DNA from 4 places in the Micromonospora aridisoli genome. Region 4 is predicted to be linked to each of the others. Evidence: riboswitches for the same ligand, from Rfam matches in the RefSeq annotation. Region 4 holds a riboswitch; each other region holds the start of a gene.
The links. A riboswitch is a leader RNA that binds a small molecule or an ion and turns the genes downstream of it on or off. The one in region 4 is predicted to bind cyclic di-AMP.
Positions count from the first base shown of each region.

Region 1 (7,479 bases), on a different contig from region 4:
CGGAGCGGACCGCCACGCCGATGCGTACGAAGGCCTTCGGTGCCGAACCGGAGCACACCCTGCTCGCCGCCGAGACCGTCGCTCAGTCGTCGCTGGACGTGCTGATCTCGGATCTCACCGGTCAGGTGATCGATGTGCGTCGGCCGCCGGGTGAGGCGCCCGTCGCCGTCGCCGTACCCACCCAGCCCGACCGGTCGGCCAGCGCCGCTCCCGTCGGCTGACCATCCGACCCACCCGACCGCGAAAGCGACACCGAGATGCGTGGTGAGCTGGTCCGCAAGTTGACCGCACGGGGCCTGGCCACCGGTGGAGCGGTCCTGGCGTTCCTGGTGGTCGCCCTCACCGGCGCGACCTCCTGGGGGCTGTGCCTGGCCGTGGCGGCGCTCGCCGCCACGGTCTGGGAGCGCCGGGTCCGACCCGGTGCCGACAACGTCGCGGAGACCGCGCTGATCGCGGCCGGGGTAGTGGTCGGCTACGCCCGGCAGCTCGACGCCGGCTTCGACCCGGCGCTGGCCGCGACCGCCCTGGTGCTGCTGGGCCTGGTGCTGGTCACCGGCCCGTTGCGTCAGGCCGCGGATCTGGAGATCCGCGCCGCCAACCTGCCGGTACGCGCCTGGGTGCCGCAGGTAGCGGCGGGTCTGGGTGACGTCGTGGCGGCCCTGCTCGCCGTGCTGGCCCTGGCCGCCCTGGCGAGCCTGCCCACGGCGGTGGCCCTGGCGGTGGCCCTGCTGGTGGGCGTCGCCGCCGGCGCGGTCGCCCTTCACCTGGCCCGGCGGCGGTTCCGGCCGTCGCCGGGGGGATCGGCGGTCGCCCGGGCGCTGCGCCGGCACCAGCCCGAGTTCGTCCTGCACTTCTCCGCCCCTCCGGGCTCCGAGTACCAGGTCACCATGTGGCTGCCGTACCTGGAACGGATCGGCCGGCCCTTCGTGGTGATGGTTCGGGAGCCGGAATTCCTGGCCCCGGTCGCGGCGGCCACCACCGCGCCGGTGGTCTACTGCCCCACCACCCGCACCATGGACGAGGCGCTGGTGCCGAGCCTGCGGGTGGCGTTCTACGTCAACCACGGCGCGAAGAACAGCCACTGCATCAGGTTCACCCAGCTCACCCACGTGCAGTTGCATCACGGCGACAGCGACAAGGCCCCCAGCGCCAACCCCGTCTCGGCGATCTTCGACCGGATCTTCGTCGCCGGTGAGGCGGCCATCGAGCGGTACGCCCGGGCCGGGATCGACATCCCCGCCGAGAAGTTCGTGGTGGTCGGTCGTCCCCAGGTCGAGGGGATCGAGGTGCACCCGCGGCCAACCCTGGGCCGGACGAACCCGACGGTGCTCTACACCCCGACCTGGACCGGGCATCACGCCGACGCCGACTACTGTTCGCTGCCGGTGGCGGAGACACTGCTGCGCCGTCTGCTGGACCGGGGAGCCACCGTCATCCTGCGGGCCCACCCGTACACCGCGCAGAACCCGGCCTCGGCACGGCAACTGGCCCGGCTGCACGACCTGCTCGCCGCCGACCGCACCCGCACCGGCCGACAGCACCTCTTCGGTCCCGCGGCGAGCCGGCTCAGCCTGACCGACTCGGTCAACCGCGCGGACGCGCTGGTCTCCGACGTGTCCGGGGTGGTCTCCGACTGGCTCTACTCGGGCAAGCCGTACGCGGTGACCGACATGGGTACCGACGGTGACCGGTTCGTCGAACGCTTCCCGCTGGCCGCCACCGGCTACGTGCTGCGCCGGGACATGGCCGACCTGGACGACGTGCTGACCCGGCTGCTCGTCACCGACCCGCTCGGCGAGGCCCGCCGGGCCACCCGCCGCCGCTACCTGGGCGACTTCCCCGCCGACTCGTACGCCGAGGCCTTCCTGGCCGCTGCCCGACGGGAACTGGACCCGGCCTGGACCGCACCCGCGCCCCGGGCCGCCACCGACGCACCCCTCTCCCCCGCCACCTGACCGCCGAGGACCCCGGACGGTCGGCGTACCGCGCCGGCTGGACGCGCCCCCGGCCGGGTGCGCTGCCGGCCGGGTGGTGCGTGCCGGACGGGTCAGACGGCGGTGAGCAGGGCGTCGAGCGGGCGCGGCAGGGCGTCCCGCGCGACGGCGGCCTCGACGAGCAGACGTGCGTAGCGCAGGTTGCGGCGCGAACTGCTGCGCAGGAACCGCCACAGTTGCGCGTCGAGCTGCTGCCCCCGCCAGGCGGGTTGGGTCTGGAACGACCGGAACGACCGGAGGTCGCCGTGCTCCTCGAAGAGCGCCTCGACCCCGGCGGTGCCCACCGCGCGGATCAGCTCATCCTCCAGGTCCTCGACGCAGACGTGGAACCCGAGCCGCTCCATCTCGTGACGCGTGGCGGGTGCACCGACGCCGGTCGCCCGCAACGCGCGCCGGAAGATCTCCTCCTCGCGCAGGTCGCAGAGACCGGCCAGCCGGGCCTCGACAGGACGCAACCTGGTCAGGAAGCGACCGATCGCGTGCGCCCCGCCCATCGGTACGATCACCACCCGGTCCGCCTTGAGGTCGCGGCCTCGGGCCGCTGCCGCCGTCTCCAGGGCGATCTCGTCGCTGATGCCCTCGACGAGTAACACCGCCGTGGCGGACTCGACCTTCGCCAGGGCCCGGGCCGTCGCCCGGATCGAGGCGGCGTTGCCACCCAGGTCGCCGTCGAGCACGTCCGGGGTGGACCTCTCGGCTCGCCGGATCGTGGCCATGGTCGCAATCATCGATCACACACCCCGGACCCGACCAGCGCTTTACCCACCCGAATCGCCGCCGGCCTGGGCGGCGGGAACATCGTCGTCGACCCGGACCGCGCCGGCGACGTGGTGGACCCCGGTGACGGCTTCGACCGGCAGGGCTCCGTAGACGTGCGGAAACGGTCCGCCGTTCGGCGCGTCCTCCCACCGCACGTCGCCGAGCAGCGAGGCGTCGAGCGCGACGACGACCAGCGATGGCTGGTCGCCGAAGACCCGTGCGGCGGTACCGGGCAGCTGCGTCCGTGACGAGCAGTGGATGAACCCGCTCTCCCGGTCGAACGGCGAGCCGTCGAACCTGCCGGCGGCCTGGAACTCGGACCACTCGTCGGGCAACAGGATCTTGTAGATCAGCACGCCCTCATGGTCCCAGAGCGGCGGAGCCGCCCGGCGTCAGCCGGACCGCCCGCCGGCCGCCAGCGGTCACTCGGCGCGGGCGGCGATCTGGAGGGTGTTCAGGTAGTGCTTGCGCACCGTCGCGGTCGGCCGGGCGGCGATCATCTCCCGGATCCCGGTGAACAGTGTCTGCCGCTGCCAGGGCGAGGCGGCGATGTGTCCGGAGTAGGTGGACAGCAGGGTCAGGTATTCGTCGGCGGTGTAGTCCTGGCCCCAGACGTAGCGGTGCACGGTCGGTCGGCCGAAGAACCCGCTGCCCTCCATCGCCGCCACGTCGGGCGCCGCGATCGCCTCGGGTGGTTTCGGGCCGCCCTGGCCGTCGCCCATGCCGACCTCGTCGTAGATCCGCTCCACCTGCCGGAAGAAGTCGTCGCCGTCCGGTGGTGACACGTGCTCGGTGGCGACGATCGCCAGGTGGCCGCCGGGGCGTAGCAGCTCGGCGGCCCGCCGGTAGGCGACCCCCGGGTCCAGCCAGTGCCACGACGTCGCGGCGAACACGAGGTCGAAGGGTGCGTGGTCGGCCGGCTCCCACCGTTCGAAGGGCGACTCCACGACGCGCACGTCACCGAGGCCGTCGAGCATGCGCCGCGCCACCGCGGCGAGTTCCCGGCCCGGTTCCAGGGTGACCACGTGCCAGCCCTGCGCCAGCAGGTCGCGGGTGGCCTGGCCGGTGCCCGTGCCGATCTCCAGCACCCGGGCCGCTCCGGTCGCCAGGCCCGTCGTCGCCGCCAGGTCGGCGAACAACCGCGTCGGGTAGCGCGGACGGGCCCGCTCGTACAGCTCCGCCGCGGTGTCGAAGGTCGTGGCCAGCCCCGCGTACGGTTCCCGCTCCCCCATGATGTCCCCTCGCACAAGTGTCAGACGTGGAAGTCGATCTCACCCGTGATCGTCGCACCGTCACCCACCACCCCGCCGACTCGCCGAGCCGCCGCCCCGTTCATATGCCGAGATCTTGGACGGTTGCCGTTCCGGCGGAGCGGCAACTGTCCAAGATCTCGTGTTGCGGGGCGCTGTGGCCGGCTATCGGGGGCGGCATGAACCAGGAGGAGTTCGGTCGGCGGACGAACTACTCGGCGTCCCTGGTGTCCGCTGTGGAGGTGGGCACCGGGCCGCTCGACCGGCCGTACGCGAAACGGGCGGACGAGGTCCTGGAGACCGGCGGCATGTTCGAGGAGCTGCTGCGGACCGCCGAGGTGCTGCGCCAGCCGTCGTGGTTCCGGCCCTACCTGGAGGCCGAGCGCCATGCCCGGCAGCTGCGCTGCTACCAGCCGACGCTGGTGCCGGGCCTGCTTCAGACCGAGCGCTACGCCCGCGCGGTGATCCGGACCGACGCCGCCCTGACCGAGGCGGAGGTGGATCGGCGGCTCGCCAACCGGCTGGTCCGGCAGGCCATCCTGGAGCAGGACGACCGCCCCAACTCGTCGCGGTGATCGACGAGGCGGTGCTGCGGCGGGTCGACGAGGATCTGAAGGACGCGCTGGTCGAGCAGGTGCACCACCTCGTCGACCTGGCTCGACGGCCCAACATCAGCGTGCATCTCGTGCCGGCGGGCGTCGGCATGCATGCCGGACTGACCGGCCCCTTCATCCTGGCGCGAAGCGCGGACGACGGCTGGGTGGGTAACCGGGACACCCCGCTCGGCGGCGTCCTCGTCGACAAGGACGACGACCTGAGTACCCTGCTGTCCCGGTGGGAGATGGTGCGCAACGAGGCGCTGTCCGGCCGCCAGTCGATCGAGCTGATGAAGGATGTTGTGAAGCCACGGATCTGAACGGCGCGACCTGGCGCAAGTCCATCCGCAGCGGCTCCAGTGGCAACGACTGCGTGGAGGTCGCCGACAACCTGCCCGGCGTGGTGCTGGTCCGCGACACCAAGAACCGCGACGGCGGCACGCTCTCCTTCACCCCGGATTCCTGGGCGAGGTTCGTCGCGCTGGCGAAGCAGCACGGCCCGCACGCCTGACGTACCCGAAACGGAAGCCCTCGACCAGCGGGCCGAGGGCTTCCGCGTGCATCGGGACCGGTGCGATCAGGCCGAGTAGCCGCGGGTGGCGGCCCAGTTGGCCAGGTCGATGGTGCTCATCCAGTACGACGGGTACGAGGCGTCGGCCGAGTCGGCGATCTTCACCATCCGGCCGGAGTCCTCGTAGCCGACCACGGCGATGTAGTGGCCGCCGGGGAAGGAGTGCCAGCGACCGTTGGTGTCGGTGGCGCTGCCGGCGATGTTCACCACGACGCCCCTTCCGGCGGTGACGGCGGCGACGACGTCGGCCTGGAGCTGATCCATCTGCGCCGGGGTGGCCGCGCCGCCACGGATCATCGTGGTCTTGTACGGGCTGCCCTTGACGGTGGCGTTGAGGACGCGGGTGGTGTCCTCGGCCGAGTTGGTGCCGGCGAAGGTGGTGCCGAGCTGGGTGGCCAGGGCGTCCTGGTTGCGCTCGATGCCGGCGGCGCTGAGCGCGTTGCGCACGGCGGCGGGGCCGCAGTAGTAGCCGGTCGTCTGGGCCTGGTGCGCGTACTTGAGGACCTTCGACGCGGGCGGCTTGGGCGCGGCCTTCTTGCTGGTCAGGTCGGGGTCCGGGGTGGCCGAGGTGGCCTTCGGCGACGGCGCGGCGGTGGTACTGGCCGGTGCCGCGCTGCTCGGTGCGGCGCTGCTCGGTGCGGCACTGCTCGGCGCGGTGGTCGACGGAGCGTCCTCGACCCGGTCCTGGCCGCGCGATGCCGCGGTGTCGCCGCGCAGTTCGGCGGCGGTCGTGGTGGGCTCGGTGGCCGGGGTGTTGCCGGTGCCGGCGAGCGCGGCACCGGTGCCGGTGGCCAGCACGAGCGCGACGGCGGAACCGGCCACGATCTGGTACGGGCGTTCGGTGGCGAGCCGCCGGAGCCGGCGGGAAAGGGTGTGCTTCACGGATTCCTCCACGGGCTGAGGGGATGACGGCGCACCGGCTCCGGCGGTCAGGTCGGCATGGGGACGCCGAGGACCGCCCGGGCGAGCGGGAAGGCCGTTCAGGGGTACGCCCGGTGAACCCGGGCGGTGGCGATGACCGGGTCAGCTCGCGGCGATCGGGCCGGCGAGTGCGGGCACCGCGGTGCCGTGGAGGCGAGGGGAAAGCGGGGGGATCACATCGGACTGCACGAGGGTTGGGACTCCTTCCGACACCGCCGACCGGGTTAGCTGACGGATTCGGGCGGGAAGATCGCCCTACCGCGGGCCGAGGCTCGCGGATTCACCCCAGTGGTGCAGTGGGTCCCCGGTTCGTGAAATCACGATTGAGCGGGTCGATGCGGCGTCGCCTCTTGCGATCGGTTACCGCATCGGACGGGCTGACACTACTGGTCAGTCACGTCGTTTCCAACCCCGCTTGAACTGCTTAAACATGATCCAGCGCGGCTATTTTCGGGTATTCGTCGACTGGCGTCGCTCAATGGGATCGACGGCGTTTCGGGCATCTTCGGGCGGGAACCGGACGACTCCGGGACAATGCCGACGGAGATTGCTGCGACAATAGGCTCAACTACGAACAGTGACCGAATTCGGACCTCGTGTGACCCGCCTCACGGAATTTTCAGCCCAGCCGGGCCGGTCGCCACCGCAGGACCGCGGCGGGCCGTTCGGCGGTGGCCCGATCCGGGGCCGGCAACCGGACCGGTCGGAGCCGTTCGGCAGCCGCGTACGCCTCGGCGGAGAGGGTACGGGCCGCCTCGGTGGCCAGTTCCGCGGCCCGCCACAGCTCACGCTCCCGCTCAGCGGCCGCCCGGTAGGCCGCCAGGCGGTTGTCGCGGACCACCCGGGCCAGGATCACCTCCTGCTCGGCCGGATGCCGGCGGGGGTCCCAGCCGGACCGGCGGGCCAGGACGTCGCAGAGTTGGCGGGCGGTCAGATCCCCACGCCAGTGGGCCGCCATCGCGGCGCGGTGCAGCCACCGCTCCCGGGCCGCGTACTCGGCCGGAGTTCGGGGGGTACGCGGGGTCGGCAGCCCGGTGACGCCGGCCAGCCGCCGGGCGGCGGACTCCGCTTCGTCGTACGCGGCCCAGGCGCGGTCCAGTTCCGCCTGGGCGGCCCGCCAGGCCGTACGCCGCCGGTCGGCGTTCTGCGCGGCGCCAGCCGCCGCGACCGCCACCTCACCGGCGTACCGCCGCCGGTCGGCCGCCTCGATCGCGGCGCGCTCCTCATCCTGGCCGGGTCTTTCCGCCGGCCCGGTCGGCTCCGGGCGCGCGACCAGGACGGTGAGTACGCCCAGCGCGAGCACGAGCAGGACCGACCAGATGGCGGCGGCGCGTGGCACCTCGATCAGGAACTGGTAGAGAACGGTCTTCTCCATGTCGGCACCTCGA
Region 1 is NZ_JAXCFK010000003.1:335,160-342,638, forward strand. It holds gene SM447_RS08500 (D-ribitol-5-phosphate cytidylyltransferase) at 1-221, shown strand, start outside; gene SM447_RS08505 (CDP-glycerol glycerophosphotransferase family protein) at 258-1,955, shown strand; gene SM447_RS08510 (TOPRIM nucleotidyl transferase/hydrolase domain-containing protein) at 2,048-2,710, opposite strand; gene SM447_RS08515 (DUF952 domain-containing protein) at 2,753-3,109, opposite strand; gene SM447_RS08520 (class I SAM-dependent methyltransferase) at 3,176-3,985, opposite strand; partial or broken gene SM447_RS08525 (DUF5753 domain-containing protein) at 4,312-4,919, shown strand; gene SM447_RS08530 (DUF397 domain-containing protein) at 4,916-5,110, shown strand; gene SM447_RS08535 (C39 family peptidase) at 5,177-6,064, opposite strand; cyclic di-AMP (ydaO/yuaA leader) riboswitch at 6,290-6,431, opposite strand; gene SM447_RS08540 (hypothetical protein) at 6,711-7,466, opposite strand.
Region 1: it holds a riboswitch for cyclic di-AMP, as region 4 does, so the genes downstream of both, SM447_RS08535 (C39 family peptidase) here and SM447_RS04545 (NlpC/P60 family protein) in region 4, are expected to answer to the same signal.

Region 2 (7,479 bases), on a different contig from region 4:
GTGCACCAGTCCGCCGAGCAGCACCGTGTCGCCGTGTACGCGTACCGTCACCTGTTCCGCGTCGGTGGCGCGGTTGCGGGCCAGCGCGTCGACGATGCGCCTGGCCAGGACGCCGCCGTCCGGGCGTACCGCCGGTCGGACGGTCATGCCGTTGCTGACCCCGCGAACCCCGTTCAGCTGGCCAACCGCCTGTTCGGCGGCGCGCCGCTGGTACTCCCACTCGACCTCGCCATGCAGGGTGACCCAGCCCTGCGAGACCGTCACGTCGAGGGCGTCGACCGGCACGAACGCCTGCCACTGGAGCGCGTGCTGAACCGCTGCGGCGATCTCCGGATCGGTGTGTTCGGCGCCGGTGACCAGCCGCACCGCGAGATCGTTGGCCACCGCCCGTACCTGCGTGACCCGGTGTGCGGCACGCTCGGCCGCCCACTTCTTGGCGTAGCTGTCCACCCGCCCGGTCAGCGTCACCACGCCCTCGGCGACGGTCACCCCGATCTCGTGCGGCCGGACCCGGGGCTCCCAGTCGAGTTCGTCCAGCACCGCGGACCGGATGTCCTGGTCGGTGCGGTTGATCGTCGAGATGCTCGCCATCGGTCGCTCCCTTCTCACCAGAGATGGCGGGAACCGGAGCGCCGCCCACACCCGCAGCGGCGCGGGCGGGCAACCAGGTCCGCTGGCACGAGCCTGGTGGTGGTCCGGGTGATCCGACGTCACCCGCATCGGATGACCGGGGCCAGCACGACGGGCCCCGTCCGACCGCACTGGCCGGCGGGGCCCACCGCGGGGTCCGTCAGTTGCCGGGGTTGGTCGGGTCGGCGGGGGAGTCGGGCCGGTCCACGTCGACGAACTCGATGTCGTCCAGGGCCCGGTCACGGCTGCCGGCGGCCCGTGCGGCGGTGCCGGCCGCCCAACCGATCGCGGCGCCGACCAGGGCGGCGCCGATCAGCAACGTCCAGGGCAGCGCCGGCCGGCGGCCGGCGAGGGCGTCGAAGGCGCGGCTCGCGCGGTGGCGGGCCTCCTCGGCGGCCGACTCCACGAGGTCACCGGCGTCACCGGCGAAGCCGACGGAGCTGTGCCGGGCGGTGCGGGCGGTGTCGCGGATGCTGTCGCCCGCGTTGTTCACCGCCGAGACGAGGTGATGCCACGCCTGGTCCGCGATCCGCTCCGGCTTGCTGCGGCGCTCCAGCAGATTCGTTCCGAACATGGTGGTTCCCTCCTCGACAGTGCCGGAGCCGGTGGCCACCTCACTGGCGGCGGCGCTTCCCGACCGTGGCGGTTCGCATCGGAGGCTGTGCCCGCACCGGCCCGGCCGCAAACCACCAGAGCCTCCACCCGCCCCGAAGGCCACTCGTACGCGTCGCGTTGGCGCTGGCCCGGCGGCACGTCCGCGAACCGGGTCGACGCGCGCGACCGCAGGGTCAGCGGGCGACGACCGCTACCACCGCAGCACGGGCGAAGTCATCCTCATCGTCATCGCCGTCGTCATCTCCGCCGCCGCCGAACCCGCAGGCCAGCACGAGGGCGAGCAGGGCGCCGACGCCGGCCAGCTGGGCCAGTCTCCGGATCATGATGCGGTCCTTCCGTCGATGGGTCCCCGTGAGGCTGAGCACACGGGGTCACCCGGTGATGCTAGGCACACCACGCGAACGCCGCATGCCGAGCGCAGCTCAGAGCCGGTTGCGGCGGGCACGCCGGACAGCGGTGAGACACGACGTGGTGGCGCCGGCCCGCTACGCTGGACCAGCGGCGTCGGCGGCGGCTGAGCGCTGTGCAATAAGACCAATAAGTACGGATAAGGGCGATTTGGCGCGTCCGTGTCCGTGAATTGCTCATCCCGAGGGGTGGCGACCGAGGCAGTTGAAGGAATACTGTCGGTCGCGGCCCGCGTACTGATGAGGCGCCCGTCGTACGGGCGAGTGGAGGTGCTCGCGTGAGCCTGTCGATCCTGCAGACGGTTCGGCCCGGTGGTGTCATCGAGATCGCCCCGAGGGGCGAGATCGACGTCGACACCGCGTACGAGGTGAAAGAGGCCATCGCCGAGGTGCTGGCCAAGGGGCGGCCGGCCCGGATCGAGCTCAACATGCGGCTGGTCACCTTCATCGACTCGGTAGGCATCAGCGCCATGGTCGCCGGCTTCCAGACCGCCGAGGTCAGCGGTGTGAAGCTGGTCGTCACCGAGCCGAGCCGGTTCGTGCACCGGCAGCTCTGGGTGACCGGCCTGCTCGGCCTCTTCGGCGCACCCGAGCCCTACTACGCCGGCGCCGCCACGGCGCCCGAGGTGCTTCCCGGGGCCTGACCGGCGCCGGGATCGGCCCGGTCAGTCCCCGTCGAGGTTGGAGAGGTCCACGTCGGCCACCTCGGTGACCGCCCGGACCGCGGTCACCGACGCGTATCCGTCGGCGAGCAGGGCCAGGTCCGTGCCCGGCTGCACCGACTGGCCGGGCTCCTCCAACGAGGTACGCACGAAGCCGTGCCCCGACTCGGCGACGGTCATCTGCACCTGGCCGAAGGTCGCCAGGCTGGCCCGGCGTACGCCCCGCAGTCGTGCGAGCGGCAGATCGGGCGAGTTGACGTTGAGCACGCTCTCCGTCGGCCCGGCGGTCAGCCGGGGCAGCAGGTCCAGGGCGACCCGGGCCGCGGTGGCCCAGTTGCGTTCCGCGTCGCGTACCCGGGCGGCGGCTGCCACGGCCGCGCCCCCGCTGGCCGCGGTGGCCTCACCGGCCGAGAGCACGTCCAGCGACACCGCCATCGCCCGGCAGCCGTTGGCGGCGGCGGTGAAGGCGGCCCCCACGGTGCCGGAGTGCAGCACGGCGCGTCCCGCGTTGGCGCCCCGGTTGATTCCCGACAGCAGCACCGACGGCGGCGGCCCGAACGCGCCGTGCACGGCGATGAGCGCGATGAATCCGGGCGAGCCGCCGACGCCGAACGCCGGCACCCCGTCGAGCTCCGGCAGCGGATGCTCGCGGACCACCACCCGCCCGTCCTCCTCCAGGGCGCTCATCGCAGCGCTGGTGCCGCTCGCCTCCTCCAGTGGGGCGGCCACCACCACGTCCAGGCCGCGGTCGACGGCGGCCCGGGCCAGGGCCTGGATGCCGGGCGCGGCGATCCCGTCGTCGTTGGTGATCAGCACCCGTAGCGTCATCGGTCACCTGCCCGTTGGGCCAGTTCGTCAGGGGTGGTGCGCTCCTGCGGGCGGCTGCCCGCGGGCTCCAGCCGGACCCGGTCGACGAGGCCGTTGATCGAGTCGAGTCGGCCGGTACCGAGGCCGTGCCGAGTGACGTTCAGCGCGCCGGCCGCCGCGCCGGTGCGGATCGCGGTGCGGACGTCGCCACCGCGGGCCACCACCGCGGCCACACCGGCGGTCATCGAGTCGCCCGCACCGCGTGGGTCGGCCGCCTCCAGCCGCGGCATCCGCACCTCGAACACCTCTCCGTCGACCAGCGCCAACGCGGGCCGGTCGGCGCGGCTGACCACCACGTTCTCGGCGCCGGAGGCATGCAGGTCGTACATGGCACGGGTGAGCTGTTCCTCGTCGTCACCCTCCGCCCGCCCGTCGGCGACCAGTTCCTCGTGGCTGATCTTGAGGAAGAAGACCCCGCTCTCCAGGACGGCGGTGAGATGCTCGCCGCAGAGGTCCACCACCACCCGGCCGCCGTTGGCGCCGAGGTCGGCGGCGAAGCGCCGGTAGAGGTCGGCGGGGACGAGTGAAGGATGGTTCGGTCCGCTGAGCACGCTCACCGGGGCCCGCAGGCCCTCCCCGAGCGCGAGGTTATACAGCTCGTCGAGTTCGTGCCGGCTCAACGGCTGGCCGATCACGTCCACGATCTCCCGTCGGCTGCCCTCGCGACGGTCGTGCACGTACCCGCCGGTGCCGCCGGAGTCGCGGGCCACGACCTTGAGGTCGACCCCCTCGCTGACCAGCAACGGCTCCAGGACCTGACCGATCTCGCCACCGAGCGCCGCGCAGAGCACCACGTCGACGCCGAGGGAGAGCACCATCCGGGCCTGCCACACTCCCTGGCCGCCCGGGTGCAGATGCAGCTCCGGGGCGTCACTCGGCTGGTCGACGGTGACGGTCAGCAGCGGGGTCGGCGCGAAGACCATCACGTGACCGCTCATCGCCGCACCCCGCCGTGGTCCGTACCGACGTTGAGCCTGGTGATCCGCTCGCTGCGCTCACTCATGCACGTTCCTCCCGTTAACGGAGCAATGTCCGCTTCCTGGTACGACCGTAACCGTGCAGACGTGTCGGTGCGCGCCGAAGGGACGGTGCCCCGCTGGCGAAGGGTGGAAACGCGGCACCGGGCGAACCGTCCGTGCAGGACGGCTCACCCGGTGCCGTGGCGGATCAGTAGACCGACAGGTGTACGTGGTTGGTGTGATCGCTGGACGGGTCGCCCCGAGCGCCGCTGTACGACTTCCAGCCACTGCTGGGTAGCCAGATCTGCCTGTACCAGATCACGTAGAGCACGGCGAGCCGGTCGGCGTTGTTGACGAAGTACGCCGCCAGGTTGTTGCCGTAGGTCCGGTCGCCGCCGGTCGCGTCTCCGCCGAAGCCGTTCTTCTGGGCCGCGAAGTCGCAGGCCCGGCCCTTCGGGTGCTCACCCGAACCGCCGGAGCGGTAGCAGGAGACGTACCGGGTGAAGCCGGCCGACTTGGCCTGGTTCAGCGCGTGCAGGGTGCGCGGGGTGATGCAGCCGTTGGCCGGGGTGGGGTCGTTGACGCTGCACGACTCCGCCGGCCACGACCCGTCGGAGTTACGGGGCGCGGGCTTGGCGGTGGGGCTCGACCCGCCGCTGCTGCTGCTGTTGCTGCTGCGCGTCGGTGCGCGGTTGGCGCGCTCGGCGGCCGCGGCGCGCTCGGCCGCCTCGTCCCGCTCGATGGCCACGGTCAACGCCCGCTCGGCCTGTTCCTTGCGCTTGGCCATCACTGCCACCTGCTTGCGCTGCTCCTGGACCTCCACGTCCAGCGCCTGCTTGGTGGTGCTGACCTCGTCGCGGGCGGCCTGGAGTTCGCGCAGTGCGCGATCCTCGTTGGCGGCCACCGCGTCCAGCGCCGCCGCCCGGTCCATGAACCCGGCGGGTGATCCGCTGTTGAGCAACGCCGACGCGGCGCCCAGCCGGCCGGTGCGGTACGCCTGCGCGGCGATCTCGGCGACCTTGGTGGTGCGCTCGGCGAGCTGGCTCTCGGTCGTCTTGAGCTGCTCGGCGAGCTGCTTCTGCCGCTTGACCGAGCGGTCGAGCGCGGTCTTGGCGTCGAGGTAGCCCTTGCTGGCGGCCTCCAGTTGGGCCCGGAGCGCCGGGGTGCCGCCCTCGTCGTCCACGTCGTCCGGGGCCGCCGCACGCAGTCCCTGCGGTGCCGCGGCGGCGGGGGCGAAGGGGGCCAGCGCGACGCCGAGGATGAGGGCGAGCGCGGCGGCGATCAGGGCCGCCGTACGGGCGGCCGGTCTCACGGTTGCCACTGCTGGCATGCACATGTCCTTCCGTCAGCCGCCGACCGGGTTAGCTGACGGGTTCGGGACGGAAGATCCCTACCGCTGACGCGGATGCACCCCAGGAACATGGTTCCCCGGTTCGCCCTGGCGGGCGATTAGGCGGCGGCCGCCGCCGGCACCGGTGGGTGCCGCCTGGCGGAGGCCGGGTCCGAGCCTACCGGTGCCTACGTGACCGGTGCAGCTGGTGTTACTCGTGGTGTTGAGTTGCTGACTAGTAAAGCAGGTCAAAGCCGGCAATAAGCCCATTTCTCCAGGCCGCACCGTCACCACTGCACCGTCCCGCAGTCTCCGGGATCCGTTCGCGGCTCGATCTGGAGGGTCGCGTGCTCGATCTGGAAGTCCTCGTGCAGCGCGGCGCGGGCGGCCGCCAGCACGGCACCGACGTCCGTGCCGGGGCTGATCGTCAGGTGCGCCGAGGCCACCTCCATGCCGGAGGTCAACGTCCAGACGTGCAGATCGTGGACGCCGGCCACCCCGGGAACCGTGGCCAGCCGGTCGTGCACCGCGGTGACCTGGAGGTGTTCCGGGGCGGCCTGGACCAGGATGCGTACCGCCGCCCGGCCCAGCCGCCAGGTCCGGGGGAGGATGAACGTGGCGATCCCCACCGCCACCAACGGATCGGCCCACCACCAGTCGGTTACGACGATCAGCAGGGCGGCCGCGATCACGCCCAGCGAGCCGAGCAGGTCGGCCAGCACCTCCAGGTAGGCCCCGCGCAGGTTGATGCTCTCCCGGGCCCCGGGGCGCAGCAACGCGAACGCGGCGACGTTGGCGAACAGGCCGAGTGCCGCCACCACCAGTACCGGGCCGGCGACCACCTCGGGCGGATCGTCGAACCTGCGGACCGCCTCGACCAGCACGTACACCGCGACGCCGGAGAGCAGTACGGCGTTGGCCAGCGCCGCGAGCACCTCCAGCCGGTAGAGGCCGAAGGTGCGTTGCGGATCGCTGTCGGTCCGGCGGGTGGCGGCGATGGCCGCGAGGGCCATCCCGATGCCCAGCACATCGGTGAACATGTGCCCGGCGTCGGAGAGCAGAGCCAGCGAACCGGTCCGCAGGGCGGTCGCCGCCTCGATCAGCATCAGCGTGCTGAGCAGGGCGAACGCCGCCCACATTCGGCCGGAGTGGCGGTGTGCGGCGTTCGACACCGCGGCGTGGTGGTGGTCATGGCCGGAGCCCACCCAGACACCTTCCGTCGTCCGCCGGTCCGGGGAAGGATCTATGCCGACATCGCTATGTATGCATTCTTGTGCGGTCGGCTCAACCGGTCGGGTCGACGGTGGTCAACCGCTGGGTCGCCCGGGACAGTGCGACGTAGAGGGTACGGACGCCCGCGCCCGGCTCCGCCCGGATCTCGCCCGGGGCCACCAGCACCACACCGTCGTACTCCATGCCCTTGGCCTCCAGGCTGGTCACCACCTGCAGCCGCTCGTCGCCGATCGCGCCCAACCAGGTCGCGACCTGATCCCTGCGGGGCACCGGAGTGATCACGCCGACGGTGCCCTCGACCTTGCCGAGCAGGGCGCAGGCGGCCGTCACGACGGTGGCCTCCAGCTCCTGTGCCGGCACCACCAGCTGGACCGGGTCGATCCCGGTGGAGCGGACCGCGACAGGCAGCGCGAGGTCCGGGTACACCCGGCGGATCTCGGCCGCCGCCACCGCGAAGATCTCCGCCGAGTTGCGATAGTTCGTGGTGAGGGTGAACCGGTGCCGGCGACGGCGGCCGAGCGCCTGGTCACGGGCCCGCTCCAACTCCTGCGGGTTCCCCGTCCAGGCGGTCTGCGCGGGGTCGCCCACCACGGTCCAGGACGCCAGTCGTCCACGCCGGCCCACCATCCGCCACTGCATCGGCGAGACGTCCTGGGACTCGTCGACCACCAGGTGGGCGTAGTCGCGGTAGTCCTCGGGACGTTCCCGGGCGGCCTGCCGGGCAGCCCGCTGCCGGTCGGCGAAGGTGCTCAGCTCACGCACCCCACCGGCGAGTT
Region 2 is NZ_JAXCFK010000013.1:50,409-57,887, reverse strand. It holds gene SM447_RS24455 (BON domain-containing protein) at 1-591, opposite strand, end outside; gene SM447_RS24450 (hypothetical protein) at 791-1,204, opposite strand; gene SM447_RS24445 (hypothetical protein) at 1,419-1,568, opposite strand; gene SM447_RS24440 (STAS domain-containing protein) at 1,931-2,296, shown strand; gene surE (5'/3'-nucleotidase SurE) at 2,318-3,142, opposite strand; gene SM447_RS24430 (1-phosphofructokinase family hexose kinase) at 3,139-4,119, opposite strand; gene SM447_RS24425 (coiled-coil domain-containing protein) at 4,349-5,470, opposite strand; cyclic di-AMP (ydaO/yuaA leader) riboswitch at 5,475-5,606, opposite strand; gene SM447_RS24420 (cation diffusion facilitator family transporter) at 5,758-6,675, opposite strand; gene SM447_RS24415 (HelD family protein) at 6,755-7,479, opposite strand, start outside.
Region 2: it holds a riboswitch for cyclic di-AMP, as region 4 does, so the genes downstream of both, SM447_RS24425 (coiled-coil domain-containing protein) here and SM447_RS04545 (NlpC/P60 family protein) in region 4, are expected to answer to the same signal.

Region 3 (7,479 bases), 410 kb from region 4:
CGCGCATGGCGGGAACCGTGGCGACGAGGTGAGCTGCCGGGGCGGCGTCGGCATGTCCGGTCGGGACCGGCGTGGTGGTCGCCGGCTCCCGCCAACCCTGGTCGGCGTCGACCGCCCGGACGGGCTGGACCTGAGACCGGAGGGCGACGGTCGGGGTGAACGTCGAGCCGACGGTGACCGTTGCGGCGGGCGGCGGCGCGGCGGCGGACCGGGCCGGAGGATCGGCCGCGACGGCCCCACCGAGGCCCACGGCGAGCACGAGCGAGGCCAGCGCCAACCGGGTCATCTCGCGTAGCGCGCACAGCGTCGCCGGCCACATCGGACGGGCGAACGCGAGAGACGGCACGAACCCAACCTATCCCGCCGTCGGGGTGCCCGCAGTGCCGTGCCCGATCGCGGCGGGTGAAGCGCGCCACGTCCGACCGGGACGATCGGGCGAGGGTCCGCTCAACGATCGGCGGTGCCGGTCACCGGCTCCTTGGTGAACAGGGCCAGCAGATCGCCGACCTGGTGGTCGGCCTCCGCCGGGTGGCGGAACCGCCCGGACGGGTTGAGGGTGTACTCGTTGCGTCGGCCGACCCGGGTGCGATGCAGGTAACCGCCGGCCTCCAGGTCGGCGACGATGGCCTGGGCGGCACGCTCGGTGACGCCGACCTCGGTCGCCACGTCGCGGAGCCGTGCGGTGGGGTTACGGGCGATGGCGAGCAGGACATGTGCGTGGTTCGTGAGAAACGTCCAGTTCCGGGTGGTTTCCCGTCCGTCGTTGCTTGCCATGTCCGCCATCGTAGGACCTGCCGTTCGGGTTCTCCGGGTCGCGCCGGCTGCCGGGCGTACCGCTCGACCGGGCGCAAGCGTCGACGGGATGCATGAAATGCATATCACGTATAGCTTGACGTGCGTTATGCCGCGTGTGACCGTGTTGGCAGCCCGTGACCAGCGTCGGCCGGGATGACCAGGCATTCCCTCCCAGAGAAGAGGTGCAGCCGGATGAGTCGACCCGGAACGCTCGGCCCGCAGCCCGGACCGGAACGCGAGCTGCTCACCGCGGACCTGCCCGGCGCCCCGCAGCAGGCCCTCGCCGAGTTGGTCGCCGGCAACCGCCGGTTCGTCACCGACGCCGTCCGGCACCCCAACCAGGATGCCGGCCGTCGTGCCGCAGTCGCGGCCGAACAACACCCGTTCGCGGTGATCGTCGGCTGCTCCGACTCCCGGCTCGCCGCCGAGATCATCTTCGATCGCGGACTGGGTGATCTCTTCGTGGTCCGCACCGCCGGGCACACGGTCGGACCGGAGGTGCTGGGCAGCGTGGAGTACGCGGTGGCCGTGCTGCGTACGCCGCTGGTGGTGGTGCTCGGGCACGACTCGTGCGGTGCGGTGCAGGCGGCCCGCGACGCGTTGGCCACCGCCACCACGCCCGCCGGCCATCTGGGTGCCGTGGTCGACGCCGTGGTGCCGAGCCTGCGCCGGGCGCAGGAGGCCGGGGTGCAGGACCTGGACGGGATCGTGGACATCCACATCGCGCGTACCGTCGAGACGATGCTGGCCTCCTCCGCGACTCTCGCGGCGGAGGTGGACGCCGGGCGGTGCGCGGTGGTCGGAATGTCGTACCGGCTGGCCGCCGGTGAGGTGCGGGCGGTGGCGGCGGAACCCGCCGACCTGGCCGGTGCGATGGTGTCCGCGCCCTGAACGCGCCGACGTTCCGGCCAGTTTCTGACCTCTGAGCGCCAGCCACCTGGCGCGGACCGCCTCATCCACCCGACGAGGGCCGCCCCGCCTGCTGGCGGGACGGCCCTCGGTGCGTCGCGTCGGGCGCTCAGAGCAGTGACACGTGGACGTGATCGGTGTGGTTGGACGGGCCGCTGTAGGAACTCCAGCCCGTCGCCGGGAACCAGATCTGCCGGTTCCAGATCACGTAGTAGACGCCCAGCCGGTCGGCGTTGCGGACCAGGAAGGCCGCCAGGTTGTTGCCGTAGATCCGGGTGTCGTTGTTGTGCCACGGGCTGAAGCCGCTGTTCTGCAACGACCAGTCGCAGGCCCGGCCCTTGGGGTGCTCGAACTTGTCGCCCGGGCGGAAGCAGCCGACGAACCGGTTGAAGCCGGCCCGCTTCACCTCCTTGTACATGTGCAGTGTCCGCGGGGTGATGCAACCCGACGTGGTCGGGTCGTTCTGGCTGCACGACTCCGGCTTCCAGCCGCCGTCCGCCGCCCGGTTCGGTGCGATCCGGGCCACCGGCGAGGTGGCGTCCACCAGGCCGCCGGTCAGGCCGACACCGCCGACCAGCCGGAGCGACTTCTCCGCCTCGCTCTTCTTGCGCGCCATGTCGTTGGTCAGCTTCTGCTGCTCGCGTACCTCGACGTCGAGCGCGAGCTTGGCCTGCTCCGCACGGAGCTTGATGGCGTTGACCTCACCAAGCTTCTTGTCGTTGACCAGGTTCAGCTCGTCCAGCGCCGAGGCCCGGTCGATGAACGAGTCCGGCGCGGTGCTCTGCAACAGCATGGCGATCGCGCCGACCCGGCCCGTCCGGTACGACTGGGTGGCGATCTGGGCGACCTGGGGGGAGAGCGCCTCCAGGTCGGCCTGCGCGCGGCGTACCTCCACCGCGAGTTGGAGCTGCCGCTTCTTGGACTTCTCGAGCTTGGCCTTGGCCTTGGAGAAGTCCCGGTTGGTCGCCTCGATCAGCTCGTTCAGCATCGGCGGGTCGTCGTCGTGCTGGGCGGGCTTGGGGTTGCTCGGCGCCGCCGTCGCGGGCATCGGTCCGCCGAACACGGCGAACGCGGCGAACACGGCCACCACGGGTGTCAACCAGCGGCGTAGGGGTGCCGTCACTGTTTTCCCTTCCATCGACCGCCGACCGGGTTAGCTGACGGGTTCGGGACGGAAGTGGCCCCTACCGCTTTCGCGGATTCACCCCACGTACCTGGGTCCCCGGCTCGCCTGGCGGCGATTGGGCGGTGGCACCGCAGGCGCCGCTGCGCGCCTTCGGCGGTGACCGGCAGTGAGGTTACCCGACAGTCCATCTGTGCTTCTACGCCCCGAACCCGACTAGATGCGTCATTTCGTAATCGCGTTGAGTGACCAGTGACACGGTTTGAAGCCGCATCGGCAGGGGCGGTCACGCTGAGGAGTGTCACCATGTGGTGTCCGTGCTCCTGTCCGGGTCGGGCCACCCCGAGCGGGTGGCGGGGGATGTGTTCCGGGTGGGTGGGGTGCTGAGGGCGTGGAGCGCCTCGGCCCGGTCCGTCGCCGGCCGGGGTACTACGGGGGTGGGCTCACCGGCGGGTGCGTTCGCGTCGCCGCTGGCGTCGCCGCGCCCTGCGGTGGTGACCAGCGCGGCCAGCGCGGTGGTCAGCGGTACGGCGGCGATCAGACCGAGCGTGGCCACCACGCTGCGGACGATCTCCGTGGTGAGGAACTCACTGGTCACGATCTGCCCCAGCGCGCGGGAGTCCGCGGTCAACAGGAGCAGCAGTGGCAGCGAGGCGCCGGCGTACGCCAGCACGATGGTGTTCACCACCGAGGCGATGTGCGCCCGCCCGACCCGGGTGGCCGAGCGGTACAACTCGCGACGGGAGAAGTTCGGGTTGGCGTGCCGCAGTTCGGTGACCGCGGCGGCCTGGGTCACGGTGACGTCGTCGAGCACGCCCAGTGACCCGATGATGATGCCGGCCAGGAGCAGGCCGTGCAGGTCCACGTCGGCGCGGAACATGGACAGTGTGGTGGCGTCCTCGCTGCCGAAGCCGGTCAGGTGGGTGGCCCCGGTGGCGGCCAGCCCGAGCAACCCGGTGAGGACCAGACTGGCGAGCGTCCCGAGCACGGCCACCGAGGTCTGTGCGGATATGCCGTGCGTCAGGTACAGCACCACGAACATGATCAACGAGGCGCCGACGATGGCGACGAGCAGCGGCGGCTGCCCGGCGCTGATGCCGGGCAGCACGAAGGTCAGCAGGATGGCGAAGCTGGCGGCCAGGCCGCCCAGCGCCGCCAGGCCCCGCAACCGCCCGAAGGCCACGATGGCGGCGGCGAAGAGCACGGCCAGCCACACCAGCGGCTTGCCGCGCTGGTGTTCGGCGATGTTGTAGGTGCTGATCGAGGGGTCCGCCGGGTCGATCAGCGAGACCAGGATGATGTCGTCGCCGACATCGATGCGAGGGGCGCCCGGACCGGCCGGGATGGGCGTCTGCACATCCTGGCCGGCGTCCGGGCCGGTCTGCACCCGGACGGTGACCGTGCCACACGGCCCCGCCGCTGTCGTCGGGGTGCCCTCGGGCACCGCGGGATTGGGCGGGCAGGGCTCGCTGACCACGCGGGTGACCGTGCCGTGGTAGCGGGGGGTGTCGTCGGCGGCCTCGGGACGTGGGGCGTCCCGGGGCCAGAGCACGATGGCGGCGACCAGCGTGGCGAGGAAGAGGGGGACCACCGTCACGACGAGGATCCGCCGCACCCGGGGCGGGGTGGGCGGAGCGGAACGGGTGTGATCGGCGCCCATTCAGTGTCTCCCAACGATTTCAGGGCTGAGTACGTGTCGATGGGCGAGACGGTTCAGTCTCACCGGACGACCGTGGCGAAGGGCGGCCGGATCGGCCTGAATGTGGCGGGGTGACTGCTTACCGTGAGCGACAGGTTGGCGCGCGACGGTCGCGGGAACGTGCGCCCGACAGCGGGCTCGGGCCGCGAGGCACGGATTTCGGCTGGCCATCGTGTGCGAATGGTAGCCAGCCCGACATCGCGACGCAGGTCGCGCGGGTCTGTCGGCGGGTCGGGTGCGGCCTAGCCGCGCTTCATGAGGCGGCCCACGGCGGCCATCATCTCGGTCGCCATCTCGTCGGCGCGCCCCTCGGCGGCACCCTCGTGCATGCAGTGCCGGGCGTGCCCGTCCAGTAGACCGAGGGCGACCTTGTCCAAGGCGGCCTGGACGGCGGAGATCTGGGTGAGCACGTCGATGCAGTAGCGGTCGTCGTCGACCATCTTCTCGATGCCGCGTACCTGACCCTCCACCCGGCGAAGCCGGGCGAGCAGCTGGTCCTTGCTTGCGGTGTAGCCGCGGATCGGTGCGGGTGTGCTCATGACGGCAAGAATAGCCTACCCCTGGGGGGTATGGTACGGTCGACGCATCGGATACCCCCGGCGGGTATCGCGACCGGCTGCCCGGCCCGCTCCGGCCGGGCTTGGGAGAGGAGAGTTCCGTGGTCACCACGACGTACCAGGTGCAGGGCATGACCTGCGGGCACTGCGTCAACGCGGTCAGCACGGAGATCGGCGCGCTCGAGGGCGTCCAGGACGTTCAGGTCGACCTGGCCGCCGGTCGGGTCACCGTCACCAGCGACCAGCCGCTCTCCGAGGACGCGGTGCGCGCCGCCGTCGACGAGGCCGGATACGAGCTGGCCGGCGCCTGAGTCGGTCAGCGGACGACCCGAGGAGTCAAGCATGAACACGGCGACGAAGCTGAGCGGCTTCGCACTCGGCCTCGCGGCGGTGTTCGGCGCTGCGTACGGGGTGGGACAGGTGAGCGGTCCGGTGAGCGTCGCCACGGCCGGCCACGACAGCGGGGTCGCCGACCACGGCGGTGACCTCCGTGACGAGGGCGGAGCCGGCCACGGCGAGCAGGCGGCCGGGCACCTGCCCGGCGGTCTGCTCGTCTCCGACCGTGGCTACACCCTGGTGCCGGTCGAGGCGCCGGCGGGTGAGTTCGCCTTCCGGATCAGCGGGCCCGACGGCCGTCCGGTTACCGGATACGACGTCACCCACGACGAGCGGATGCACCTGATCGTCGCCCGCCGCGACCTCTCCGGTTTCCGGCACGTTCACCCGAGGATGACCGAGGACGGCACCTGGCGGATCGCCTCGCCCCTGGATTCCCCCGGGGTGTGGCGGGCCTTCGCCGACTTCAGCCCCACCGGGGGCGAACCCTTGACGCTCGGCGTCGACGTGACCGTCCCCGGCGAGTTGGCCGAGCGGCCGCTGCCCGCTCCGGCGAAAAGCGCGACCGTCGACGGTTACACGGTCACGCTCGCCGGTACTCCGCAACCCGGGCGCACCGCGACGCTGACGCTGACCGTCAGCCACGACGGCGTGCCGGTCACCGATCTGGAGCCGTATCTCGGTGCCTACGGTCACCTGGTGGCACTGCGCCGCGGTGACCTGGCCTACCTGCACGTGCATCCCGAGGGCGCTCCCGACGACGGGCGGACCACCCCCGGCCCGCAGGTGAGCTTCGCCACCGAGTTCCCCTCGGCCGGCACGTACCGGCTCTACCTCGACTTCCGCCACCGGGGCACGGTGCGTACCGCCGAATTCACGGTGCACGTCGGTGAGCCGGGAGACACCACCGCACCGGCGGGCGAGCAAGGCACCCCCGAGCCCGAGGACGGGCACGGCACACCCGGGCACGGGCACGACTGACGGGACCAGACATGAGCACGAGCCGCCACCTGACCACCGCACCGCACCTGATCGACTTGGCCATCGGTGGGATGACCTGCGCGTCCTGCGCCGCCCGGATCGAGAAGAAACTGAACCGGATGGAGGGCGTGCAGGCCACCGTCAACTACGCCACCGAGAAGGCGACCGTCTCCTACGCCGACCCGGTCACCCCGGACGACCTGGTCGCCACGGTGGAGAAGACCGGTTACCGGGCCACCCTGCCGCCGCCGCCCTCGCCGGCCGAACCGGCGGCCGCCGCCGAACCGGTGGACCCGCTGCCCGCCCTGCGTACCCGGCTGTGGGTCTCGGTGGCGCTGAGCGTGCCGGTGATCGCGCTCGCCATGGTGCCGGCCTGGCAGTTCACCTACTGGCAGTGGCTGTCGCTGACGCTGGCCGCCCCCGTGGTCGCCTACGGCGGGCTGCCCTTTCACCGGGCCGCGCTGGTCAACCTGCGTCACGGTGCCGCGACCATGGACACCCTGGTCTCCCTGGGCACGCTGGCCGCTCTGGGATGGTCGGTGTGGGCTCTGTTCCTCGGCACGGCCGGTACGCCGGGGATGACCCATCCGTTCAGCTTCGACATCGGTCGTACCGACGGCGCCGGCAACATCTACCTGGAGGCGGCCGCCGGGGTGACCACCTTCATCCTCGCCGGGCGCTACTTCGAGGCGCGGGCGAAGCGGACCGCCGGCGCGGCCCTGCGGGCCCTGCTGGAGCTGGGCGCCAGGGACGTGTCCGTGCTGCGGGACGGGGTGGAGACCCGGGTGCCGATCGACCAGCTGGCGGTCGGGGACCGCTTCGTGGTGCGGCCCGGCGAGAAGATCGCCACCGACGGGACGGTGGAGGAGGGTTCCTCGGCGGTCGACGCCAGCCTGGTGACCGGCGAGTCGGTGCCGGTGGAGGTGGGTGCGGGCGACACCGTGATCGGTGGTTGTGTCAACGCCGGTGGCCGGTTGGTGGTGACCGCGACCCGGGTGGGGGCGGACACCCAGCTCGCCCAGATGGCCCGGCTGGTCGAGCAGGCGCAGAGCGGCAAGGCGGCAGCGCAGCGGCTCGCC
Region 3 is NZ_JAXCFK010000002.1:640,323-647,801, forward strand. It holds gene SM447_RS06490 (hypothetical protein) at 1-346, opposite strand, end outside; gene SM447_RS06495 (helix-turn-helix transcriptional regulator) at 448-783, opposite strand; gene SM447_RS06500 (carbonic anhydrase) at 988-1,686, shown strand; gene SM447_RS06505 (coiled-coil domain-containing protein) at 1,814-2,827, opposite strand; cyclic di-AMP (ydaO/yuaA leader) riboswitch at 2,831-2,962, opposite strand; gene SM447_RS06510 (YibE/F family protein) at 3,129-4,487, opposite strand; gene SM447_RS06515 (metal-sensitive transcriptional regulator) at 4,769-5,065, opposite strand; gene SM447_RS06520 (heavy-metal-associated domain-containing protein) at 5,185-5,394, shown strand; gene SM447_RS06525 (hypothetical protein) at 5,426-6,400, shown strand; gene SM447_RS06530 (heavy metal translocating P-type ATPase) at 6,412-7,479, shown strand, end outside.
Region 3: it holds a riboswitch for cyclic di-AMP, as region 4 does, so the genes downstream of both, SM447_RS06505 (coiled-coil domain-containing protein) here and SM447_RS04545 (NlpC/P60 family protein) in region 4, are expected to answer to the same signal.

Region 4 (7,479 bases):
CGCGCGGCGCAGGGCGGGCGGGCGGGCGGGCGGGCGGGCGGGCGGGCGGGAAAAGGTTTCATCATCGCAACATATGGCCATGTTCAAATCTGTCTATGGGTTGTAACGTCTGCCCCACGTTTTCCGCACGGCGCGACACAACCCCCGGTCGCGTCGCCAGAAAGAGGTGGGCTTATGGGACTGCGTCCCGTCCTGCTGAACCGGCGCATGGCCGGCATCGCATCGACGTCGTTCGCCCTGGTGCTCGGCGTGGCAACGGTCGGCCTGCTGCCGGCCGCCACCACGACCGCCGCCCCGGCGGCGGCCGCCGTCACCGCTGACGAGGTGTGCGAGGATCCGACGGGCACCCTGGCCCGGGCCAAGGGTGGCACCGCCGTCGAGCACGACCCGAACCAACTGACCCTCGCCCAGGTGCACCAGCGCGAGGCCGAGTTCGCCGACATCCTGCAGGAGCGAGCCAAGCGGGTCGGCCAGCGCACGATGAGCACCCAGGCCGCGGCGGCCACGGTCACCATCCCGGTCGTGGTCCACGTGATCCGTCGGGACACGACCCGGGCCGGTGGGAACATCCCCGACTCGATGATCCAGTCGCAGATCAGCGTGTTGAACCAGTCGTTCAGCGGAGCCACGGGCGGGGCGTCCACCGCGTTCGCCTTCCAGCTGCAGAGCATCAACCGGGTGACCAACACGTCGTGGTACCCGATCCGGCAGGGTTCGACGGCCGAGCGACAGATGAAGACCCAGCTGCGTCAGGGCAACAAGGCGACGCTCAACATCTACCTCGGCGCGCTGAGCAACAACCTGCTCGGCTGGGCGACCTTCCCGCAGACCAGCCTGAACGTGATGGACGGCGTGGTCGTGCTGAGCGAATCGCTGCCCGGCGGCACTGCCACCAACTACAACCAGGGTGACACCGGCACCCACGAGGTCGGCCACTGGCTGAACCTGTACCACACCTTCCAGGGCGGCTGCTCGGGCAGCGGCGACCAGGTCGCGGACACCCCCGCCGAGGCCTCGCCGGCCAGCGGTTGCCCGACCGGGCGGGACACCTGCTCCAGCCCGGGCCTCGACCCGATCACCAACTTCATGGACTACTCGTACGACTCCTGCATGTACCAGTTCACCCCGGGGCAGGCCACCCGGATGATCAACGCCTGGAACGCGTACCGCGCGTCGTAGCGCGACCGCAGCACCGCGTACCACCGGTGCCGGCTCCGTGGAACGGGGCCGGCACCGGCGCGTGCGGGTCAGGCGGCGCGGCGGTGGTGCCGGCCCGCGCGGGCCGGCACCGGACGGACGGCCTCGGAAGCGGAGCCGGACGGGTCGAGCCAGACCTGGACAGCCGGACGGGTCGCCGGCTCGCCCGGCCCACCGACAACGGCGTGCTCACGGCGGGCCAGCATCGCCACGTCGACCGTGAACTCGAAGAGTCGCCAGCCGGCGTGCGGTGCGGCCCGCGCCGCGAGCGCCAGGCGGGCGACGGTGGCGTCGTCCGTCACAGGCCGGGCGCGGCCGGCGACGTACGCCTCGTCGTCGCTCTCCTCCGGCGGGAACGAGTGCAGCGCGTAACGCCCGTCGCGTTCCAGGTCGCGCCGCTTGGGTGAGTCGATGACGAAGCAGTAGAGACCGTCGTCGGTGATCACCGGAGAGACCGGGTGCACCCGGGGCCCGCCGTCGGCGCGGACCGTGGCCAGGTAGCCGAAGCCCGGGCCGTACTGATGCATGAGAAGGCGGATCCCGTCGGCGAGCCGAGGCTCGTCAGCGGCGAATTCGGACCAGGAAGCCATACGGACATCCTATCGAACACACGTTCGAATGGGATAGCCCGACACGCAGGTCGCACCCGGACAGCTATGGTGTGGCGATGCTGCTCTCCGACCGCGACCTGGTCTCCGAGATCAAGGCGGGCACCCTGGCGCTCGAACCGTTCGAGCCCACGCTGGTGCAGCCCTCCAGCATCGACGTACGTCTGGACAAACTGTTCCGGGTCTTCAACAACCATCTCTACACGCACATCGACCCGGCCACCCGCCAGGACGACCTCACCTCGGCGGTCGAGGTGCCCGACGGTGAGGCGTTCGTGCTGCATCCCGGTGAGTTCGTGCTCGCCTCCACGTTGGAGGTCATCTCGCTGGGCGACCAGCTCGCCGGCCGCCTCGAAGGCAAGTCCAGCCTGGGGCGACTCGGCCTGCTCACCCACTCCACGGCCGGCTTCATCGACCCCGGCTTCTCCGGCCACGTCACCCTGGAGCTGTCCAACGTGGCCAACCTGCCGATCACCCTGTGGCCCGGCATGAAAATCGGCCAACTCTGCATCTTCCGGCTCTCCTCACCGGCCGAGCACCCGTACGGATCGGCCGTCTACGGCTCGCGCTACCAGGGGCAGCGCGGGCCGACGCCGAGCCGGGCCTGGCAGAACTGGCGAACCTGGCCGACCCGCTGACGTCGGAGGTCACTGCCGGAGGCCCGCCCCGGTCGAGGAGCGGGCCCCGGTCGTACGCCTCGACGCCTCAGCCGGGCCGGCCGAAGCTGTGCACGGGGCTGCTGTCCAGCGGCTTCATCTTCACCGGCTGACCCGCCCGGGAGGCGTGCACCACCCAGCCGTCCCCGACGTACATGCCGACGTGGTGCAGGTCCCGGTAGTAGAAGACCAGGTCGCCCGGGCGTAGTGCGCCACGGCTGACCGACGCGGTGACCTGCCGCTGCCGCGCCGCGTTGTGCGGCAACGCCACGCCGGCCCGCGCCCACGCGGCCAGGGTTAGCCCGGAGCAGTCGTACGCGTTCGGTCCCTCGGCTCCCCACGAGTACGGCTTGCCGATCTGCGCGCAGGCGAAGGTGACCGCCTCGCCGGCCGGCCCGCCCGGATAGCTGGCCGGGCAGGGGGCTGGCCGCAGCGGACCGCCACCCCCCTTGCCGTACGCGCGCAGCCGGAGCCGCTGCAACCGGTCGATCTCGGCGTCGATCTGCCGTCGCTTCGCCGCGAGATCGGACTCGGTGCGGGTGAGCTGACCGATGGTGCGGTCCAGCCCCGCCTTGGCGGCGGTCAGCTCATCGCGCAGTTCACTGGCGTGCCGTACGTCCTGCTGCTGGTGTTGGGCGTAGCGGTTCAGCAGGCCGAGCTGCTCGATGACCTCGCCCGGCGACCGGCTGCCGAGCAGGGTGTTGACCGCCCGCACCTGCTCGCCCTTGTAGGCCCGGGCAGCAAGCTTGCCCACCCGGTCCATCGCCTCGTCCACCTGCCGTTGCAACGGTGCGATGCGGGCCGCCACGGCGTCGGCCTCGCGTCGCTTCACGGCCAGGTCCTGCCGGGTGGCGTTGTGTTGTTCGATGACGGGTTCGAGCCGGTTCCAGTCCTCGTCGATCTGGCGCTCGATGTCGGCGACCGTCGGGTCGGCCTGGGCCGCCGTCGCGCCACCGGTCAGGATCACGGCGGTCGCGGCCAGGGCGACCAGGACGTGTCTCGCCGAGTTGAGGCGCCCTGTTGCGGTGGTGCAGCGGTACCAGCGGAAGCGCGGCGCTGCCGTCGGTGGGCCGGACAGCTCCGGCCGCTGCGACGGCGGCCGCTGGGCATGGTGTGCCACCGGGCTCCGTACTCCTTCTTCCCGTACCGCCTACCGGGTTAGCTGACGGGTTCGGGCGGGAAGGGGACGCCCTACCGCGACCCTCGCGGATTCACCCCGGGTACCTGGGCCCCCGGCTCGCTCACGAGCGACTCGGCGGTGTCGGACCGTTACCGCCCCGGGTGGACGGATCTGCCAGCGGCCGACGATTGCCCAGCGTAGGGACGATCGACGTCGATACGCAACATTACCGCACCGTCACTGTGGGTGCTGACATCCGACAGCGAGGAGGGCCCCCGTCGACTTGACCGGGGGCCCTCGGGCGTTCCTGCGCGTCCGCTCAGCCGACGCTGGTGGTGAATCAGCCGGGTCGGCGGAAGCCGGCGACCGGCATGGTGGTGATGGACGAGACGTTCACCGGTTTACCGGCGCGTGGCGCGTGCACCATCTGGTTGTTGCCCAGGTAGAGCCCCACATGGTGCAGGTCGCTGAAGAAGAACACCAGATCACCGGGGCGGGCGTCGGACCGGGAGATGGCCTTGCCCTCGTTCCACTGGGCACCGGTGAAGTGGGTCAGCGAGATACCCGCAGCCCGGTAGGCATACTGGGTCAGCCCGGAGCAGTCGAACGAGTTGGGCCCGGTGGCGCCCCAGACGTACGGCTTGCCGACCTGGGCGCAGGCCGTCCTGATGGCGGTCCGCGCGGCGTTGCTGACCACACCGTTGATGGTCGGGCAGTTGGTCGTCTTGACCGTCGTCACCGGCAACGACCGTTCGAGCCGCTTGATCTCCGCGTCGATCTTCTTCTTCTTCGTCGCCAGATCCTTCTCCTGCTTCTCCTGGGAAGCGATCAGGGCGTCGAGCTTGGCCTTCTGGTCGTCGTACTTCTTGCGGATCTTCATGACGCCCTCGAGTTCGCGGCGCTCCTGCGCCGCGAGCCGGTCGAGGAGGGCCATCTGCTCACCGAGTTCGTCAGGCTTCGCGTTGAGCAGCACCGCGCCGAGTTCCTGGGACGGGCCGCTGATGTAGTAGCGGGAGGCGAGATCGGCCACCCGGTTCATCGCCAGTTCGGTCTCCAGCGCCAGCGGCTGGATCTTCTTCTCCAGGCTCTCCGACTTCTGTCGGTTGACCCGCAACTGGGCGCGCACCTTGTTGTACTGCTCGATGGTGGGCTCCAGCTGACGCCACTGCTTGTCGATCTGGGCTTCGATCTCGTCGACCGAGGGCTCGGCGTACGCGGGGGCGGCGAGCAGGCCGGCGCCGACCGCGGCGGCGGCGACCAGGACGACCAGCCCACGAGCGGCCCGACGCAGGCCGCCCGGACGGAATCGTCCCGGCGCGTGACGATGGAGGGGCATGGTTGCCACCGGCAGCGTCTCCTTTGCAACCGACCACCGGGCGTCCCGCGAGCGGTATGGGGCGGGGACAGACGGCCCACGGTGGTCGGTGCCCCACATTAGGGAAGGCCGGGTAGGGAATCAAGGCGACCAACGGCTCATTCACCTTTGCGCGACGGCGCGCACACAAAGGGTGTCCACCATTTCGTTACAGTTACGTTCGCCAATACAAAAACCGGCGCGGGCGGCACCGGTGGAAGGTGCCGCCCGCGCCGGACGTACGCGCCGCTCAGCCGGCTACCGGCGTCTCCTCGGCACCCGCGGTCCGCTCGGGCTTGACCGACCGGAGCAGGACGCTCGCCACGTCGACGACCTCGACCTGTTCGCCGGCACCCTTGCCGTTCACCCCGTCGGTGAGCATCGTCGAGCAGAACGGGCATCCGACGGCGACCGTCCTCGCCCCGGTGGACATGGCCTCCTCGACCCGGTCCACATTGATCCGCTTGCCGATCCGCTCCTCCATCCACATCCGGGCGCCACCGGCGCCGCAGCAGAAGGAACGCTCGCTGTTGCGGGGCATCTCGACGATGCCTTCGCCGGACCCGCCGTTCTGCCCGCCGCCGAGGGCGGCACCGAGAACCTCGCGCGGCGGGGTGAACACCCGGTTGTGCCGTCCGAGGTAACACGGGTCGTGGTAGGTCACCCCGCCGTCGACCGGCTGCACCGGGGTGAGCCTGCCGGTGGCGACCAGGTGGGCCAGCAACTGGGTGTGGTGCACGACCTCGAACTCACCGCCGAGCTGGCCGTACTCGTTGCCCAGGGTGTTGAAGCAGTGCGGGCAGGTTGCGACGATCTTGCGCTTGGCCTTCTCGCGGCCCTCGAACGCCTCGTTGAGGGTCTCCACGTTCTGCTGGGCGAGCATCTGGAAGACGAACTCGTTGCCGATCCGCCGGGCCGGGTCGCCCGAGCAGGTCTCCCCCTCACCGAGGATGGCGAAGGAGACACCCGCCTCGTTGAGCAGGGTGGCGACGGCCCGGGTGGTCTTCTTCGCCCGGTCCTCGAACGCCCCGGCGCAGCCCACCCAGAAGAGGTACTCGAAGTCCTCGACCTCGCCGACCCGGGGCACCTCGAAGTCGAGGCCCTTGGTCCAGTCCTCCCGGGTGTTCTGCGGCGCGCCCCACGGGTTGCCCTTGTTCTCCAGGTTGCGCAGCATCACGCCGGCCTCCGAGGGGAAGCTGGACTCGATGAGCACCTGGTAACGGCGCATGTCGACGATGTGATCGACATGCTCGATGTCCACCGGGCACTGCTCCACGCAGGCACCGCAGGTGGTGCAGGACCAGAGCACGTCGGGGTCGATGACGCCGCCGGATTCGGCATCGCCGATCAGTGGCTTCTCCGCCTCGGCCAGCGCCAGCACGTCGACGTGGGCGAGCTGCGCGGCGGTGGCCTTCTCCTCGCCGGTGAGGTCCTTGCCACCGCCGGCCAGCAGGTAGGGCGCCTTGGCGTACGCGTGGTCACGCAGGCTGAGCACCAGCAGCTTCGGCGACAGCGGCTTGCCGGTGTTCCACGCCGGGCACTGCGACTGGCAGCGACCGCACTCGGTGCAGGTGCTGAAGTCCAGCAGCCCCTTCCAGGTGAACTGCTCGACCTGGGCGACCCCGAACTGGTCCTTCTCCGGGTCGGCCTCCTCGAAGTCGAGGGGCTTGCCATCGCTCATCATCGGCCGCAGCGCGCCGAGGCCGGAACCGGCCGCACCCGGCCTGCGCTTGAAGAAGATGTTGGGGAAGGCGAGGAAGCGGTGCCAGGCGACGCCCATCGTCACGTTCAGCGCGATCACGATGACCCAGGTCATCGAGATCGAAATCTTGATGAGGGCGGCGACGCTGACTCCGGACTCCCAGCCCGGCAGCACCGAACCGACCGCGTGGCTGAGGGGGGTGGCCCAGACGGGGTACTCGAAGTGGTCGGTGGCCACCTTGAAGCCGCGGATCAGGAAACCCATGACCAGTACGGCGAGGACGACCGCCTCGACGAAGTAGCCCTGCCACATGGTGGAGCCGGTGAACCGCGATCGGCGTCCCGCCCGGTTCGGCCGGTTCGCCAGCCGGATCGCGATCAGGACCACGATGCCGATCACGCCCAGAATGCCGATCCACTCGGTGACCAGGCCGTAGAGCGCCCAGCCGCCGATCAGCGGCAGCCCGCCGGTCGGCGACACGACCTCGAAGTACGCCTCGAGCACCAGCAGCGACAGCACGATGAAGCCGACCATCACGAACCAGTGCGCCGCGCCCACCACGCTCCAGCGGAGCATCCGGGTGTGCCCGGCGGTCTCCGCCAGCATGGTCATGGTGCGGCTGACCTTGTCACCGGAGCGGGTCGGGTCGGGCTGACCCAGCCGGATGACGGCCACCATCTTCGAGACCGCGCGTACCGCAAGCCACACCGCAACGGCGGTGATGGCGGCCGCGAGGATCGTGGTGACGATCTGGACGCTGCCCATCGAGTTGGCCTCCCGGTCTGCTGCCTGTCGAGCGGCTCGGCGACCGGGGCGTCGGTGCGATCGGTCGACCCACCGCC
Region 4 is NZ_JAXCFK010000002.1:234,382-241,860, reverse strand. It holds gene SM447_RS04560 (zinc metalloprotease) at 175-1,179, shown strand; gene SM447_RS04555 (pyridoxamine 5'-phosphate oxidase family protein) at 1,248-1,787, opposite strand; gene dcd (dCTP deaminase) at 1,865-2,443, shown strand; gene SM447_RS04545 (NlpC/P60 family protein) at 2,511-3,581, opposite strand; cyclic di-AMP (ydaO/yuaA leader) riboswitch at 3,594-3,729, opposite strand; gene SM447_RS04540 (C40 family peptidase) at 3,922-4,932, opposite strand; gene SM447_RS04535 ((Fe-S)-binding protein) at 5,186-7,402, opposite strand.